One region of the Pseudoalteromonas galatheae genome, then DNA from elsewhere that is predicted to be linked to it. Evidence: riboswitches for the same ligand, from Rfam matches in the RefSeq annotation. Region 1 holds a riboswitch; the other holds the start of a gene.

Region 1 (4,427 bases):
CTAGAGCCTGTTTGATAAGTGCCCGTTTTTTGCAAAGCGTTTCATCGTCAATGCCTGTACCGCGCCCCACACATAATTCCACACTCGCCCCGCTGAGCGCCGCTAAAATTGCAGCTGCAGAACTGGTGTTGCCAATCCCCATTTCACCAAAAGCAATCACGTTGCTACCCGCTTCAATAGCGGACATCACCACTTGCTCTCCATATTCAAGTCCTTGTTTGAGCTGCATTTCACTCATCGCAGGCTGTTTATGGAAGGCATGAGTAATATCGCCAAGTCGCTGTGAGCGAAAATTCGGCGCAGGCTCACATAGCACTAATGTGCCACAATCTACTACGGTTAACTGCCAACCAAGTTGTCGACAAAAGACGTTGATCGCTGCACCGCCCTGCACAAAGTTTGCAACCATTTGCCCAGTCACTTCGCTTGGCGCAATAGAAACACCTTGACTTGCAATACCATGGTCGCCCGCAAAAACAAACATTGCAGGGCGTGTTATTGCTAACTGATCTACGTCTAATTGCGCCTGCCCTTGTGAGAAGATCTGTACTAGCTGCGCGGCCAAAGCCTCAAGCTTACCAAGCGCACCTAGCGGTTTGGTTTTTAAGTCAATGCGCTGTTGAATAAGCGTGTTTAAGCGAGTATCTAACGGTTTAACCATGGGTAACTCCGATGCCTCCAGAGCGGCGATTTTTGAAAATAAGCAATGCTAAGAAGAACACGCTGCCAATGGCGGCGGTGATCACCCCCACGGGAAGTTCCTGATTATCGATAAGCGTGCGCGACAATACATCCACCCATAGCATCAAAAGCGAACCGCACAGCGCGGTGGCCACAAGCCCAATCACCTTTGCTTGCGAGATAAAAAAGCGCACGATATGCGGGATCATCAAGCCTACAAATCCGACTCCGCCGCACGCAGCCACAAGTACTGCGGTGAGTAAAGAACTCAATAACAACATACCTATTCGCACTCGTCCTACATTCACGCCAAGCGTGGTGGCGCTTTCATCTCCGAGCAACAAGGCGTTGAGTGGCCGACGCATCACTAAAAGCGTGATAAAACTCAGCAACACGACCAAACATGGAAGCCATAGCCATTGCCAGCTCGCCCTTGCAAATGAGCCTAGATTCCAAAACAAGATTGCACTGATGGCTTGAGGGTCACTCCAATAAAGCAACAAGCTGGTAAAGGCACTGAACAGAAAAGAAAGTGCGACGCCCGCCAAGAGCATAGTTTCCACCTGCTGTAGTGCATTGCGCTTTGCTACAAATAAAAGCAGTATGATCGACAGCAAACTTCCGACAAATGCAGCCCCAGACATCATTAGGCTAGACTGTGCACCAAATAGCGCAATAAGCACCACCACACCGAATGAAGCACCTGAAGAAATACCAAATAAATAAGGATCAGCTAGCGGGTTACGCGTCACGGTTTGCAAAATAAGACCCGCTATCGCCAGTCCTGCTCCCGCACTCATCGCCAGTAACGTCCGTGGCAGACGAAGTTCAACTACCACCCGTTGTTGAAGTACGTTGGGATCGAAATTAATAATCGCTTGTATAACCGTATGCCAAGATAAATCAATCGCACCGATCTTAAGTGCCATCAGCATGCTAAAACAGCATAAGCTCAATAGCAGTATCGAGATCAACGCGATCCGCTTTGCGGCAATCATAACTGATACCCGTAATGAAAGCGTATATGTGGGATCTCACCGTTATTTGGCGGATGACGGACAGTAGAAACCTCTGCACATACCCCAAAAACTTGGCTTAATAGGGTTTCGTTAATGACTTCAAGTGGCGACCCATTTGCAACCAGCTCACCGTTATTTAATACTAAAAAGCGGTCGCACAAGGCGCTAGCCAAATTTAAGTCGTGAAAAGACGCAATGATAGTAACACCAAGCTGTTTGGCCAGCTCCATAATTTGGATTTGATATTTAATGTCCAAATGGCTGGTGGGCTCATCCATTATCAATACTTGAGGCGCTTGCACCATGGCACGTGCGATCATTGCCCTTTGCCTCTCCCCGCCAGACAAGGAGCTAAAACATTGCTCCAACTTATGGCTCAATCCAACCTGCTCAATGGCATGTAGGATTGCCTGTTTTTCAGCAGCCGTCGTTGTCGCGAGCAGTGATTTGTTCGGTGTTAGACCCATCAATACCATATCAAATAATGGCAGAGAAAACTCAGCGGGGATGTCTTGCAGCACCACAGCAACATGTCTCGCGTAGGCCTTACGTCCATAACTAGCTAGCGGCTTACCGTTGAAAAATAGCGTCCCAGAGCTTGGTGCTGTGTATTGATATAAAGTGCGCAGCAAAGTCGACTTTCCAGCACCATTCGGTCCGAGCAAACCAATAAATTCACCCGAATTAATAGCAAAGCTGAGTGCCTTTAAGATGGCTTTACCACCAAGCTGCACGCTAAGTTTATCGACTTGAAACTGTGGAGTGACTGCCATAGCACCTCTGATTGGGCACGGCAAAGTAGTAGCTTATAGACAAGCGACAACTTTGACTTAAGTCTGCCCGCTTAAGTATATGGATAGGCCTTGGTATCTGACTTATGCAAGAGACAAGGCTCAAGCACTTACAGTTGCGGGGACAGTTGAGGACTCACACCTCATTCCCAATATCTGCCTATCACGAAATTTGCAATATTATGAAGTCTAGACGTCTAAAATACAACTTTTGGCCAAGCGGTTTGGCTGCTGTCGTAAAACACCTCAACTTTTACTATACCCGCATAGGGAATATCTATCTTCGATTGGTATGCGGTAAGTTCGGGCGATAGGTCAAGAATAAGTGCTACAAGCGCTTTTATTACTCCTGCATGCGCAACAACAGCGATACACTCTTCACTTGGCGACGCCAAAATGCTGTGCCACCACGTGGTGACCCGATGATGAAAATCATACATAGACTCGCCCTCAGGAGGCGTGTGCAGCCAAGGATTTTGCCAAAAATCGCCAATACTTGGAGATTGGGTTTCTCGCCAAAGCGTATCATAAGGTTGTCCATCCCATAAACCAAAATCAAATTCGGCGAGATTTGGCTCCACCTCAACAGGGAGTTGATACTGCTTTGCAAAAGCGTTAGCAGTATTCAGGCAGCGCTTCCTTGGAGAACTAATAATTCGCTGCAGGCCACTTAGGCTCGTTAACGATTGCAGCAATTGCTGAGCACCTATGTTACTGAGTTCGGGATCTGTCACTCCAAGTAAATGGCCTGATAGAGTCGTTTCACCATGACGAACAAAATATAGCTGCCGCTGCATTTTTACTTAACCTGAGGTTTGTTACCCAAAAAGCAAAAACGCAAGCTAAGCTTGCGTTTTCAATTAATATCATTCTACGATTACAGGATCTGGTTTTCTTTCCACATCTCTTCTTTTGCTAACCGCTTTTTGCGTTTGTCGCATGGATCGTCGCAATCACAAATTTTGTCAATGCCCATTGAGCCCAAACCACCACAGCTACTGGCCATGGATTTCTTTTGTACGATAACGCCTACAGCCATCGCAACAGCGATAAGCATAAGTAAACCGAAAGTAAGGAGGAATAAAGACATTATCTAGCCCCTTTTATTGCTACATTGAATTGAGTGACGACGCGCAAATTATACGCTTTCATGACGTCACTCACAATTAAATTATGGGGTGTTGTGCAGCTTAATTCAAGTACGGCTGAAAAGCTTCACTCGCGTAACTCTTGATCCCTTCAGGACTTTTATACATCAAATACACGGGGAGTTGATGCTCAGTGGCATAAGCCTTTGCACGCTCCGTGCCCATCACAGTCAATGCTGTTGCTAGGCCATCAGCCGTCATCGCAGATGGATGTAGTACCGTTACCGATACCAGCTCATGTTTAACTGGGCGACCCGTTGTTGGGTCAATAAGGTGTGTAAAGGTTTCACCATCCATTTCATAAAAAATACGATAGTCACCTGAAGTTGCAATACCGTTTTTGCCTGGCTCTATCACGCGATGAATTTGGCGTTGACCAACAGGCGCATCGGGTTTCTCGATAGCAATACGCCACTCACCATCCGGCTTCTTGCCAGAAACGCGTAGCTCACCGCCGATTTCAACCATATAGTCATGAATATCATGGTTTTCAATCACCTCAGCGACCTTATCAATGCCATAACCTTTAGCGGTTGCTGAGAATGATAACTCAAGCCCAGCGATTGTTTTAGCAAGGCCGCTGTCATTTAATACAAGTTTATCGACACCGATACGAGTACGCATATCGTCTAACTCTGACTGTGACGGACGCATTGTTGGCCTTTTGTCAGGACCAAACCCCCACAAATCGATAAGCGGTCCCATGGTAACATCAAGCGTTTTGGTCGACTTCCCAAGGCGGATAGATTCTGCAACTACCAAGCGAAAGTCTTCACTGATAGGCATCA
Region 2 (4,427 bases), 2.5 Mb from region 1:
AGTTAGCAGCTAAGTTAAACAGCGTATATGACGGCAAAGTCACTGTATATGCACCTTCAGCTCCCCATACGTTATCATCGCGATTACCTCTATGGACTAAGGTCAGTGTTGCGTCGACATTTTCCCATTCTTTACTGACTGAATAAGTTAAGGTTCGTCTCGCTCTGCGCTGTAATTGCTTATCGGTATCAGCGTCTTTAGCACTCACATAGCTCGCATTTACCGTATGCTCGATACCAAAGTTGTCTTCAATTTCAACAGAAAGATCAGCACCTTCAAAGTCAGCGCGCTGAATATTGTAAGGGATGTATTTCCATTTATCATTTTGCTGATAAACGATTTTATCGGTTATACGGTTATCGTATACCGCAGCTTCCACACGGAAGTTCTCGCCGCTCCATGTGACAATAATTTCGTTATTAGTGGCTTCTTCCGGCTTAATATTGGGGTTAGGCAGATAGTAAGGACTATCAATCACAAACGCCTGTGACAAAGAAGGTGCTCTAAAGGCTGTACCATGATTCAACTTAACACTCAGGCCATCCATGATTTGCTTGCCTACAGCAACCGTGTAGGTGTTTGCACGACCATGAAAATCATAATCATCCGTTCTCAGTACAACCTCTGCCAGCCAATTTTCATCGTTGTAAAACCCACCGAGTGCTAAAGATAAGTTATCACGCTCAGGCTCTGAAAAAGAGGCGGTAGAATCACCAACATCTTCATTTAGAAAGGTAAAGTTACCTGTGAAGATCAAAGCTTCAGTTAAACTATATTGCGACTGATATTCAAATTGGCTGCGTTTGGTGACATAAGCATTATCGTCAGCACTATTACCGATTTGAACGTTTTGTTCCTTACCTAAGCTGTATGACGCACTTTGGCTAAACTTATCAGTACGTCTTTTCCACGCCAACTTATTGGTGTAGTTATGGAAACGGTAAGCATCACTACCAAAAGAGTCATACTCCCCCTCTCCTTCACTGTACTGTGAACGTAAGCTAAAAATGCCACTTTCTTCATCACCATACTGCACATTTAAACCGGCATTACCGTTATAATATCCATCACGGTCATGGTTTTTTGTGATTGCAGCTTCAGGGTCTTTCTCAATCACATCATAGCCATCGGTATGAGTGTAACCCGCATTAGCGGCAATACTAAACTTGTCTTTTTTGTAATTTACCGTCGCCTCGGTCTTGGAGTAATTGTTACTCCCAGTCGTAAGCGCGATAGTATTATTATTCCCTTCACGACTAATAATATTAATCACGCCAGCAATGGCATCTGAACCATAAATCGCAGCTTTGGCACCACGAATTATCTCAATCCTTTCGATGCTATTAAGTGGTAAGTTAGTAAGCGAATTGTCACCGGAGTTTGCATCCGTCACTCGAACCCCATCGATTAACACTAGCGTATGCTTAGCGTCATTACCACGTAGGAATAAACTCACGCTTTGGCCAAAGCCACCGTTTCTAACCGCTTGAATACCAGCGACATTATCGAGTAACGATACGACATCTTGAACATTGCTTTTTTCAATTTCAGCACGATCTATAACCGTAATCGCGGACAATGCGCTTTCTAGAGATTGTTCAAATTTATTGGCAGTAACAGTGATATGTTCAATATTTTGATCAGCAAATGCTGAAAAAGAGAGCGCCGTCGCTATCGCCGCGCTTAGAGCAGTTTTATTTAACATGGTTTCCCCTAACTTGTACCCACCGTACAAGAACACAAAGTGACTGTTCCAAGGCCGGTCTCCGGGCTCAGTAAATCTGCAGATTGGCAGTTCACTCTACCGTTGCGGGGGCAGCGCTGGCATAGAACCGATCCAAGCTAATCACGTGTAATAAGCGGTCTTACTCAATTTATCATTGATTAACGTAATTAGATGTTCCCTTGTGTTCGCACCAGTTTCCCGATTATCTATACACTTAGCAACCACACTAGGTTGTGTACAGCACCTTGAAAATGCGAGGCTATTGTCTTGGGTTTCGGAATGATTGTCAATGGACGTCTAGAAATCCAAAAGTGCAATCTATGCACTTTTGGAATGAAGTAAGGCGTAATTAGTCGCGGAAGTTTTTGAATTGAAATGGCTGACCAAGCTCACCGGTGCGAACAAGTTGCATCGTTTCTTGCAGATCGTCACGCTTTTTACCCGTTACACGCACCGTATCGCCTTGAATTGACGCTTGAACTTTAACTTTTGAGTCTTTAATAAGCTTAACCAGTTTTTTCGCCATCTCTTTGTCGATGCCTTGCTTTAACGCCACCTTACGCGATACGTATTTGCCAGAGCGCTCAATATCTTTTAACTCGAAGCTTGCCACATCAAGGCCGCGCTTCGCCGCTTTACCCACTAGCATATCGAACAATTGCATAACTTGTTGTTCTGCTTCCGCTTTAAGGTTGATCATTTCACCGTTTAGCTCGATTGACGCATCTACGCCACGAAAATCAAAACGCGTGTCAAGCTCGCGAACCGCGTTGTCTACGGTATTTTTTGCTTCTGTCATATCAATTTCAGATACAATATCAAATGAAGGCATGCTTCTCTCCTAAAGTCATTTTGGCTCGATTATAGCAGTTTATGCTTAATTTGAGTTACTTTAAGTTTTTAAACAGCGTATTAGGATGTTCACCCAATGGACAGTTTTCGATGTTATACTGCTCGCTTAGTCATACAGAAGTAGGATGTATTGTGACACGGCGCGTTTATAAAGCTCTTTTGATTATCTCTTTGATTATATGTACAGTGCTATTCGCAAAGGAAATTAGCTTGTCTCCAAAATTGTTGCCAAATATCGATAAAGTGGCACATTTTGGCGTGTTTTTTGTGCTAGCATTTATTTCTCATCATGCTTTTAGGTTCAAAGTATGGTTTCATTTAGTTCTGCTTTCTTTATATGGAGCAGGAATTGAGTGGATGCAGCATACACTGCCTTACCGTCAAGCATCTACCGCTGATTTTTTGGCTGATGTAGCCGGTGCAGTCAGTTATTTTGTTCTATTTTATATTTGGACAAGTTGGCGCAGCAGAAAACATGGCTAACATACATATTTTAGGTGAAGGGGCGATAGGCTTACTGCTCGCCCAGCACCTTAGTCAATCTCATCAAATTACGCTTATCACTCGAAGCAAACGCGCGGCGACTTATCGCTATCAAACAGCAAGTACTCAACATACCATCCCTTGCAGCACCAAAACACTTGCAGAACTCCCAGTCAGCAGTATAGATACGCTAATCATTCCCGTTAAAGCATATCAGGTCATCGAAGCACTCCGAGCGCTTCGCCCTGCACTTTCAAAAAATGCAACGCTAATACTTAGTCATAATGGTATGGTAGATTGGTCTTGTGAGTTAGCAGCGCTTGACGCGACACAATCCGCCTACTTCTTAAGCACATCCATTGCAGGCTATAAAGTCGCAGACACTGTACACCATACGGGGCAAGGCGCAACTTGGTTTGGGCCGTTAAATTTACCAGCCGAATGCCATTACCAGAGTGTATTCTCGCAACTGTTTAGCACATTTGAAAATGCCCAAACCACGTTTGACATCATGCCAACACTTTGGAAAAAACTGGCGGTTAATATTGCCATTAACCCGCTAAGTGCATTGGAACAAGTCACAAATGGTCAGCTAAAACAGCCCAAATACGCAACCCAAATCCTTAATTTAATGAATGAAGTACAGCTTGTGGCCGCAGGTACAGGCGTAACCTTAGCGCTTAGCGAGCTAGTCTCGCTTGCTTACACCGTGATGGCACAAACCGCTAACAATCGTTCTTCAATGAATCAAGATCTCGCGAATAATCGGCGCACAGAAATTGACGCCATGTGCGGGTATATTTGCGAGCTAGCAGCGAAGCAAAATATCAATGTGCCGTTTAATCAACAATTACTTGAGGAAGTGAATAAGCACTGGCAGCTAGCGCGACAATAGGCTTAACTTCTCGGCAGGTAAACCACCTTCCACAAAACTATTTACCCAGCGAATTAGGGATATAGCTCGTTGAGCGTTTTTGCAATACCTGCAAGCAGTTTAACTGCTAAAGCCGTAGAAAATCTCACAAGCAGCTAATACCAATTGAATTAATTCTCTAATCAATTTGAAGGGTGAAATAGCATATTAGCTTCGTTAAAAATTTCTCATTTAGAACAACTAAATAGCAAAATTTTTGCCTTGCCTATATGGATATAGGTACCTTAGCGGTAGCAGGACGCGAGAGCGGTGCTACTAAAGCTATTTCCCCGCTTCAAGATAGATCATTTACTTAATACAACTGGTATAATTCCCCTTTCATCACACCCAAGAAGCATAAGCCTATATGCAATGTGTTGGCGGGATGCCGGTTGCTTTCCTATCAGTTTTTTTGTTTTAGGATTCAGTATGATGTCGGGGCGACGTTTTCTT

The links. A riboswitch is a leader RNA that binds a small molecule or an ion and turns the genes downstream of it on or off. The one in region 1 is predicted to bind cobalamin.
Region 2: it holds a riboswitch for cobalamin, as region 1 does, so the genes downstream of both, CWC29_RS14125 (TonB-dependent receptor domain-containing protein) here and CWC29_RS02965 (ABC transporter ATP-binding protein) in region 1, are expected to answer to the same signal.

Annotation. Positions count from the first base shown of each region.
Region 1 covers NZ_PNCO02000001.1:686,013-690,439, reverse strand. The annotation lists gene cobT (nicotinate-nucleotide--dimethylbenzimidazole phosphoribosyltransferase) at 1-661, opposite strand, end outside; gene CWC29_RS02970 (FecCD family ABC transporter permease) at 654-1,679, opposite strand; gene CWC29_RS02965 (ABC transporter ATP-binding protein) at 1,676-2,473, opposite strand; cobalamin riboswitch at 2,543-2,670, opposite strand; gene CWC29_RS02960 (histidine phosphatase family protein) at 2,689-3,288, opposite strand; gene nqrM ((Na+)-NQR maturation NqrM) at 3,369-3,581, opposite strand; gene CWC29_RS02950 (FAD:protein FMN transferase) at 3,682-4,427, opposite strand, start outside.
Region 2 covers NZ_PNCO02000001.1:3,177,634-3,182,060, forward strand. The annotation lists gene CWC29_RS14125 (TonB-dependent receptor domain-containing protein) at 1-1,705, opposite strand, end outside; cobalamin riboswitch at 1,741-1,989, opposite strand; gene CWC29_RS14130 (YajQ family cyclic di-GMP-binding protein) at 2,076-2,558, opposite strand; gene CWC29_RS14135 (VanZ family protein) at 2,789-3,061, shown strand; gene CWC29_RS14140 (ketopantoate reductase family protein) at 3,054-3,956, shown strand.